DNA from 2 places in the Streptomyces sp. P9-A4 genome. Region 1 is predicted to be linked to the other one. Evidence: riboswitches for the same ligand, from Rfam matches in the RefSeq annotation. Region 1 holds a riboswitch; the other holds the start of a gene.

Region 1 (4,128 bases):
CCGATGGGCCAGGCCCGGCGGCTCGCACCGAACGCCGCCTACCTCGTGCCCCGCTTCGCCTTCTACCGGTCGATCAGCGAGCAGGTCATGGAACTGCTCGGCCGGCTCTCCCCGCTCGTCGAGCCGCTCAGCCTCGACGAGGCCTTCGTCGACCTTGAGGCCGGGGGCGTGGCCGACGACGGCGCGAGCGCGCGGGCGGCCGGGGAGCGGCTGCGGGTCGACATCCTGGCGACGACGGGACTCACCGGTTCCGTGGGGCTCGCCGGTTCCAAGATGATCGCGAAGATCGCCTCCGAGGAGGCCAAGCCCGACGGGCTCGTCCTGATCGAGCCCGGCACCGAGCGCGAGCTGCTCGGCCCTCGGTCGGTGCGGATCCTGCCCGGGGTGGGGCCGGCCACCGGGGAGCATCTGCGGCGGGCCGGGATGACCACCGTGACCGACCTCGCGGAGGCGGGCGAGGACGAGCTCGTACGGCTGCTGGGGCGGGCGCACGGGGCCTCGCTGTACAGGATGGCCCAGGGGCACGACGACCGGCCCGTGGTGGCCGAGCGGGACGCCAAGTCGGTGTCCGTCGAGGACACCTTCGACGTCGACCTGCACGACCGGGTACGCATCCGGGTCGAGGTCGAGCGGCTCGCCGAGCGCTGCGTCGGGCGGCTGCGGGCCTCGGGGCACTCCGGGCGGACCATCGTCCTGAAGGTGCGGCGCTACGACTTCTCCACGCTGACCCGGTCCGAGACGCTCCGGGGGCCCACTGACGACCCGGGGGTGGTGCGGGAGGCGGTGGGGCGGCTGCTGGAGGGCGTGGACACGACCGGGGGCGTGCGGCTGCTCGGAGTGGGGGTGAGCGGGCTCGCGGACTACACGCAGGAGGATCTGTTCGCTCAGGCGGAGGCGCGGGGCGCGGCCGAAGCCCGCGTGGAGGGGGAGGCGGGGGGTGGCGCCGAAGCCGGTGACCGCGTGGCGGAGGGGGCCGCGGAGGATGCCGTGTCGGCGCCCGCCGGCGCAGGGGCCGTGACGGGCGGGAAGGCGGGCTCCGGAGGGGCCGAGGGGGCCGTGGAGCGGCACTGGTCGCCCGGCCATGACGTACGGCACGCGGTGTACGGGGCCGGGTGGGTCCAGGGGAGCGGGGTCGGGCGGGTCACGGTGCGGTTCGAGGAGCCGTGGTCCGGGCCGGGGCGGGTGCGGACGTTCTCCGTGGACGACCCGGAGCTGGAGCCGTCGGAGCCGTTGCCGCTGGTGCGTCGTGACGTGGGGGCGTGAGGGGTGCGCCCGGCCGCCGGCCCCGGCTGGGCCCGCACCGCCCCGTGCGGCTCGGTGCGGGTATGTCGTGGCGTGCCGGGGAGGCGGGCCCGCCCGGCGGGCCGGGCTTCTCGGTCAGGTGCCGTCCTGGCCCGCCAGGCGGCCGAAGTCCGTGTCCGGGGTGTCCGTGGGGGGCGGCGGGAGGGCCATGCTGTAGTGGCGGTAGAGCTGGAGTTCCTGTTCCGGGGAGAGGTGGCGGCCCACGCCGAAGTCGGGCGCGTCCTTGATGAGGGCGCGTTCGTAGGGGACGTGGAGGCCGTCACCGGCCAGCTCGCTCGGCTCCAGCGGGACGAAGGCGTCCCGGCTGAACAGGCCGGTGCGGACCGCGGCCCATTCCGGGATGCCGGTCGCGTCGTCCAGGTACACCTCGTCCACGGTTCCGATCTTGTGTCCCTTCCGGTCGAACGCCTTGCGGCCGATCAGGCTGCGCGGATCGATGTCGGTCTGCACGGTCCCTCCAACTGGTCGCAACTGCTCTACACCCCTACGAAAGTGCACAACTGGGATGTCGGCCACTTGAGCGATGGCAGCCGCAACCGCGCTGGTAGGCTGGCTGTGGCTGTCGACCCCGTGCGGGAGAGTCCTCCGGAGAAACCTTCCGGTGGACGCCGAAGGAGCAAATCCTCCCCGGAATCTCTCAGGCCCCTGTACCGCGCGGACGAGGTCACTCTGGAAAGCAGAGCGGTGTCAGACGGCATGCGCTCTCACCGACGGTGAAAGCCGGCGTGCCGTGAGGCGTGCCGGTGAAACTCTCAGGTTGAGATGACAGAGGGGGAGGCCGTCCGGGTACCCGCGCCGCGGTGCCCCTCGCAGGTCGTGACGACCAGGAGGCCTCCGTACATGACCGCCAACCGCACTCCGCTCTCCGAGCTCGAACAGGGCATCCCGTTCGAGCAGCGGCACATCGGGCCCGACGCCGAGGCGCGCGCCAAGATGCTCGCCCAGGTCGGTTACGGCTCCCTCGACGAGCTCACGGCCGCCGCCGTGCCGGACGTCATCAAGAACACCGAGGCGCTCGGCCTGCCGTCCGCGCGCACGGAGGCCGAGGTCCTCGCCGAGCTGCGTGACCTCGCCGACCGCAACCAGGTGCTCGCGCCCATGATCGGCCTCGGCTACTACGGCACCTTCACCCCGCCGGTGATCCTGCGGAACGTGATGGAGAACCCGGCCTGGTACACCGCGTACACGCCGTACCAGCCGGAGATCTCCCAGGGCCGCCTGGAGGCCCTGCTGAACTTCCAGACCGTCGTCGCCGACCTGACCGGGCTGCCCACCTCCGGCGCCTCGCTGCTCGACGAGGGCACCGCCGCCGCCGAGGCCATGTCCCTCGCCCGGCGCGTCGGCAAGGTCAAGAACGGTGTCTTCCTGGTCGACGCCGACGCCCTGCCGCAGACGATCGCCGTCATCGAGACCCGCGCCGAGCCGACCGGTGTCGAGGTCGTCGTCGCCGACCTCTCGGCGGGCATCCCGGCCGAGATCGCCGAGCGCGGTGTGTTCGGTGTGCTCCTCCAGTACCCGGGTGCCTCCGGCGCCGTCCGCGACATCAAGCCGCTGATCGACGCCGCCCACGAGCTCGGCGCGATCGTCACCGTCGCCGCCGACCTGCTCGCGCTGACCCTGCTCACCTCGCCCGGCGAGCTGGGCGCGGACATCGCCGTCGGCACCACCCAGCGCTTCGGCGTCCCGATGGGCTTCGGCGGTCCGCACGCCGGCTACATGGCCGTCCAGGACAAGCACGCCCGCTCGCTGCCCGGCCGTCTCGTGGGCGTCTCCGTCGACGCCGACGGGAACCGCGCGTACCGCCTGGCCCTCCAGACCCGCGAGCAGCACATCCGCCGCGAGAAGGCCACCAGCAACATCTGTACCGCTCAGGTGCTGCTCGCCGTCATGGCCGGCATGTACGCCGTCTACCACGGCCCCGAGGGCCTCCGGGGCATCGCGCGCCGCACCCACCGCTACGCCGCGATCCTGGCCGCCGGCCTGACCGCCGGTGGCGTGGAGCTCACCCAGGGCGCCTTCTTCGACACCCTCACCGCCCGCGTGCCCGGCAAGGCCGACGAGGTCGTCGCCGCCGCCCGCGAGGCCGGTGTGAACCTCTACCGCGTCGACGCCGACCACGTGTCGATGTCCTGCGACGAGACCACCGGCCGCGCCCAGCTCACCGCCGTCTGGGGCGCCTTCGGTGTCACGGCCGACATCGAGGCGCTGGACGCCACCGCCGAGGAGACGCTGCCCGCCGGGCTGCTGCGCTCCGACGCGTTCCTGACCCACCCGGTCTTCCACGCGCACCGCTCCGAGACCTCGATGCTGCGCTACCTGCGCAAGCTCGCGGACCGCGACTACGCGCTCGACCGCGGCATGATCCCGCTCGGCTCCTGCACGATGAAGCTGAACGCGACGACCGAGATGGAGGCGGTGACCTGGCCCGAGTTCGGTCAGATGCACCCGTTCGCCCCGGTCGAGCAGGCGCAGGGCTACGTCACGCTCATCACCGAGCTCGAGGAGCGCCTCGCCGAGGTCACCGGCTACGACAAGGTGTCGATCCAGCCGAACGCCGGTTCGCAGGGCGAGCTGGCCGGTCTGCTGGCCGTCCGTGCCTACCACCGCTCCAACGGTGACGAGCAGCGCACCGTCTGCCTCATCCCGTCCTCCGCGCACGGCACCAACGCCGCCTCCGCGGTCATGGCCGGCATGAAGGTCGTCGTCGTGAAGACCGCCGACGACGGCGAGGTCGACGTCGAGGACCTGCGCGCCAAGATCGCCCAGTACCGCGACGAGCTGTCCGTGCTGATGATCACCTACCCGTCGACGCACGGCGTCTTCGAG
Region 2 (4,128 bases), 4.4 Mb from region 1:
CGTGCGGGTTGAGCCAGACGCCCCAGCGGTCGGGGTAGAGGGCGCGGGCGATCTCGCGGCCGGTGACCAACTCGTGGGCGCGGTTCCAGCCGGAGGCGGCGAGTTCCCGGTCGGAGGTGACGCAGGGCGCGTAGCCGAAGCCGTCGACCTCCATGTTCCCGTACTGGGCGTCGGCCGTGCCGGGCGAGCCGTGCCAGAGCAGCATCCGGAGTTCGCCGTCCGCGAGGGCGTGCAGCAACTGCTCGTACGCGTCGTAGCGTCCGGGTGCCACCTGGCGCAGCGTGTGCTCGACCTGATCGGTCGCAGCGGTGCCTGACGCGCTCACCCTGGGTCCCGCCCCTCTTTCGTCCACCACGTCTGTCCAGCTACCGGTTCAGTTCAGCTTAAGCAGGGGGCCGCTCACCCGGCGGCGCGCTGGTAGAAGGGGCGTACCCGCTCCAGCATCCAGTCGCCGACCGGGTCCTGCGCCATGTCGAGCAGGATGAGGTTGACCGGCCAGGCCACCTCGACCCGGCCGAGGGCGCGGCCGAGGGCGTCCAGGGGGGCGTTGCGGTCGATGCCGTCCCAGGCGGAGAGCTGGACGCCGACGAAGAGGGCGGGTTCGGTGCCCTCGACGCTGGCGAGGGCGCGGCGGGCGGTGACGACGACGCCGGTGGCCTCGAACTCGGCGGCGGCGGCGGAGAGGAAGTCGACGGGGTCGTCCTGCCAGTCGGGCTCGAAGAGGCGGACCCGGCCGCCGCTCGCGGGGCCGTCGAGCGGGGTGCGTCCGGCGCGGCAGAGTTCGACGACGGCGGGCGGGGGCAGCGGAACCCCGACGGTGCCGCCGGGGTTCACCGCGATGCCGAGCTGCGGGGGCAGGCCGCGGGCGAAGTCGCGGGCGGGGGCGACGGTGAAGGACATGTGGCCGCCGACGCAGGCGAGGAACTGTTGTTCGGAGCTGAACACGGGGACGTACGCCGCGCCGTCGATCTCCATGGTGGGGAGGTCGAGGTCGGCACTCTCGGCGCTGCCGCCGTTGGGCAGGGGCACCCAGACGGAGCTGCGGCCCAGTACTTCGACCAGCCGGCCGCCGGCCTCCGGGTTGCCGAGTGAGGCGGCAAGGACCTCTTCGAGCTCATTGCCCGGCCACGTCACGTCCACGGTCCCGTTTCCCCTTCTCGCACGGCCTGCCGCACCGGCCGCCCGGCAGCACCCTAACGCCGCCCCGGTGGCGGCGTGGCCCAAAGGGTACGGAACGCGGCGGCCCGGGGCCCGGGGGCGGCCGTCAGGCGGCCTCCCGGAAGCCGATCCTCCGCAGGGCGTCCGCCGCGTCCCGGTCGAGCAGGGTGGCGGAGGCGCAGCCGTGCGGCAGGCTGCCGGACTCGGCGGCCCGGACGAGCCGCGCGACGGCCCGCCGGTGCCGGGCCATGGCGTAGGCCGAGACGCCCCGGCCGCGGGCGCGCTGGCCGGCGCGGGCGGCGTCCGGAGTGACGTCGAGGAGCAGGAGGTGCAGGGCCCGGCCGCGGCGGCGGGCCTCGCGGGCGAGCCAGCCCCGCACCCAGGACTGGGTGCCGCAGTCGTGGACGATCACCCCGGCGCCGGAGCGCAGGGCGCGGCGGAGTCCGGCGTAGTGGGCGAGCCGGACGAGAGGGCGGTAGAGGGCGTACGGCAGGAGGCGGGGCATGCGGGCCTGCCAGCGCTCACGGGCGTCCTGGGAGTCGATGCCGGTGCCCTCGGCGACGCGCTTCATGAGGGTGGACTTGCCGCTGCCGGGCAGGCCCGAGACGACGACGAGGTCGCCGGCGGCGAAGGTGAGGGCACGGGGACCGCGGCCGCCGCGCTCGCGCAGGTCCCGCAGGAGCCGGCCCCGGCGGCGGGTTCTGGCACGGGCCCGCTGGGACGGTATGCCCGTACTCGGAGCGTATGCGCCGGTGTGCTGGAACCTCATCGCTTCTCCCCCCTGCCGGGCCTCAGGAGACCCTTGCCCAAGAAGTGTAAAGAAACAGTAATGAGACACAAGCGATTTGCCCCGCCGGGCCCTCGTGCAATGATGTGCGCGCCAGGCGCGCACAGTCGCCACACAATCGCATACCGGCCGCTCGAATCCGCGCGGGAGAGTTCCGGACCGCAGAGCGCGTCCGGGCGCCGAAGGAGCAAGACCCTCCCTTGAATCTCTCAGGCCCCGTACCGCGCGGATGAGGCAGATCTGAAAAGCGGGACACCCTGCCGTGTCCCCACCCAAGGTGCAAGCCGATCTCTCGGTGACGAGATGCTCTCGGTGAACCTCTCAGGTTCCATGACAGATGGGGAGGACGTCCTCGCCGTCATGTGTTCGTCACCGATCACGCCCTTGGGATCCGGGAGCCACCCATGAGCACTGCCCCCCGTCTGACCGCCCTCGATGCCCTGCATCGTTCCCTGGGCGCGACCATGACCGACTTCGCGGGCTGGGACATGCCGCTCCGGTACGGCAGCGAGCGCGACGAGCACGTCGCCGTCCGCACCAAGGCCGGTCTCTTCGACCTCTCGCACATGGGCGAGATCACCGTCGCCGGGCCGCAGGCCGTCGCGCTCCTCGACCACGCCCTGGTCGGCAACATCTCGACGGTGGGCGTCGGCCGCGCCCGCTACACGATGATCTGCCGGGAGGACGGCGGCATCCTCGACGACCTGATCGTCTACCGCCTCGGCGAGACCGAGTACATGGTCGTCGCCAACGCCTCCAACGCCCAGATCGTCCTGGACGCGCTCGTCGCCCGCTCCGGCGGCTTCGACGCCGAGGTCCGCGACGACCGCGACGCGTACGCCCTGATCGCCGTCCAGGGCCCGGAGTCCCCCGGCATCCTCAAGTCGCTCACCGACGCCGACCTGGACGGTCTCAAGTACTACGCCGGCCTGCCGGGCACCGTCGCGGGCGTGCCCGCGCTGATCGCCCGTACCGGCTACACCGGCGAGGACGGCTTCGAGCTGTTCCTCAAGCCCGAGCACGCCGAGGGCGTCTGGAAGGCGCTGACCGAGGCGGGCGCCCCGGTCGGTCTGATCCCCTGTGGTCTGTCCTGCCGTGACACGCTCCGCCTGGAGGCGGGCATGCCGCTGTACGGCCACGAGCTGACCACCGGCCTCACCCCCTTCGACGCGGGCCTCGGCCGGGTCGTGAAGTTCGAGAAGACGACGAACGAGGGCCGCTTCGTCGGCCGCGAGGCGCTGGAGAAGGCCGCCGAGCGCGCCGAGACCGCCCCGCCCCGCAAGCTCGTCGGCCTGATCGCCGAGGGCCGCCGCGTCCCGCGCGCCGGCTTCTCCGTCGTCAAGGACGGCGTGGTGATCGGCGAGGTGACCTCCGGCGCCCCGTCCCCGACGCTCGGCAAGCCGATCGCCATCGCGTACGTGGACGCGGCGCACGCCACGCCCGGCACCGAGGGTGTAGGTGTGGACATCCGTGGCACCCACGAGCCCTACGAGGTCGTGGCGCTGCCGTTCTACAAGCGCCAGAAGTGACGCGTCCGCGCCGGAAGTGACGTATCCGTCTCACTTCGCGTCTCACCCCGTAAGACCCACGTTCATCAGTACTCCCCCGATCCAGGAGAATCAGGCCATGAGCAACCCCCAGCAGCTGCGCTACACCAAGGAGCACGAGTGGCTGTCGGACGCCGAGGACGGCGTCTCGACCGTCGGCATCACGGAGTTCGCCGCCAACGCGCTCGGTGACGTCGTCTACGCCCAGCTCCCCGAGGTCGGTGACACCGTCACCGCGGGCGAGACCTGCGGCGAGCTGGAGTCGACGAAGTCCGTGAGCGACCTGTACTCCCCCGTCTCGGGTGAGGTCGTCGCCGCCAACCAGGACGTGGTGGACGACCCGTCGCTGGTGAACACGGCTCCGTTCGAGGGTGGCTGGCTGTTCAAGGTACGTGTCGCGGGCGAGCCGGACGAGCTGCTCTCCGCCGACGAGTACACCGCGTTCTCCGCCGGCTGAGACCAGGCCCGAGACCCCCTAGGGATCGATTCATGTCGCTTCTGAACACTCCCCTCCACGAGCTGGACCCCGACGTCGCCGCCGCGGTCGACGCCGAGCTCCGCCGTCAGCAGTCCACCCTCGAGATGATCGCCTCGGAGAACTTCGCTCCGGTCGCGGTCATGGAGGCGCAGGGCTCC

Evidence for each region. Region 1 has a riboswitch for glycine ahead of gcvP (aminomethyl-transferring glycine dehydrogenase). Riboswitches for the same ligand answer to the same signal wherever they lie in the genome.
Region 2: it holds a riboswitch for glycine, as region 1 does, so the genes downstream of both, gcvT (glycine cleavage system aminomethyltransferase GcvT) here and gcvP (aminomethyl-transferring glycine dehydrogenase) in region 1, are expected to answer to the same signal.

What each region holds. Positions count from the first base shown of each region.
Region 1 covers NZ_JAZIFY010000001.1:982,464-986,591, reverse strand. Annotated here, with positions in the region: gene V4Y03_RS04375 (DNA polymerase IV) at 1-1,263, shown strand, start outside; gene V4Y03_RS04370 (PRC-barrel domain-containing protein) at 1,378-1,752, opposite strand; glycine riboswitch at 1,866-1,965, shown strand; gene gcvP (aminomethyl-transferring glycine dehydrogenase) at 2,143-4,128, shown strand, end outside.
Region 2 covers NZ_JAZIFY010000001.1:5,355,034-5,359,161, reverse strand. Annotated here, with positions in the region: gene V4Y03_RS24270 (enhanced serine sensitivity protein SseB C-terminal domain-containing protein) at 1-325, opposite strand, end outside; gene V4Y03_RS24265 (enhanced serine sensitivity protein SseB) at 400-1,140, opposite strand; gene V4Y03_RS24260 (AAA family ATPase) at 1,265-1,927, opposite strand; glycine riboswitch at 2,080-2,179, shown strand; glycine riboswitch at 2,181-2,292, shown strand; gene gcvT (glycine cleavage system aminomethyltransferase GcvT) at 2,350-3,474, shown strand; gene gcvH (glycine cleavage system protein GcvH) at 3,572-3,949, shown strand; gene glyA (serine hydroxymethyltransferase) at 3,982-4,128, shown strand, end outside.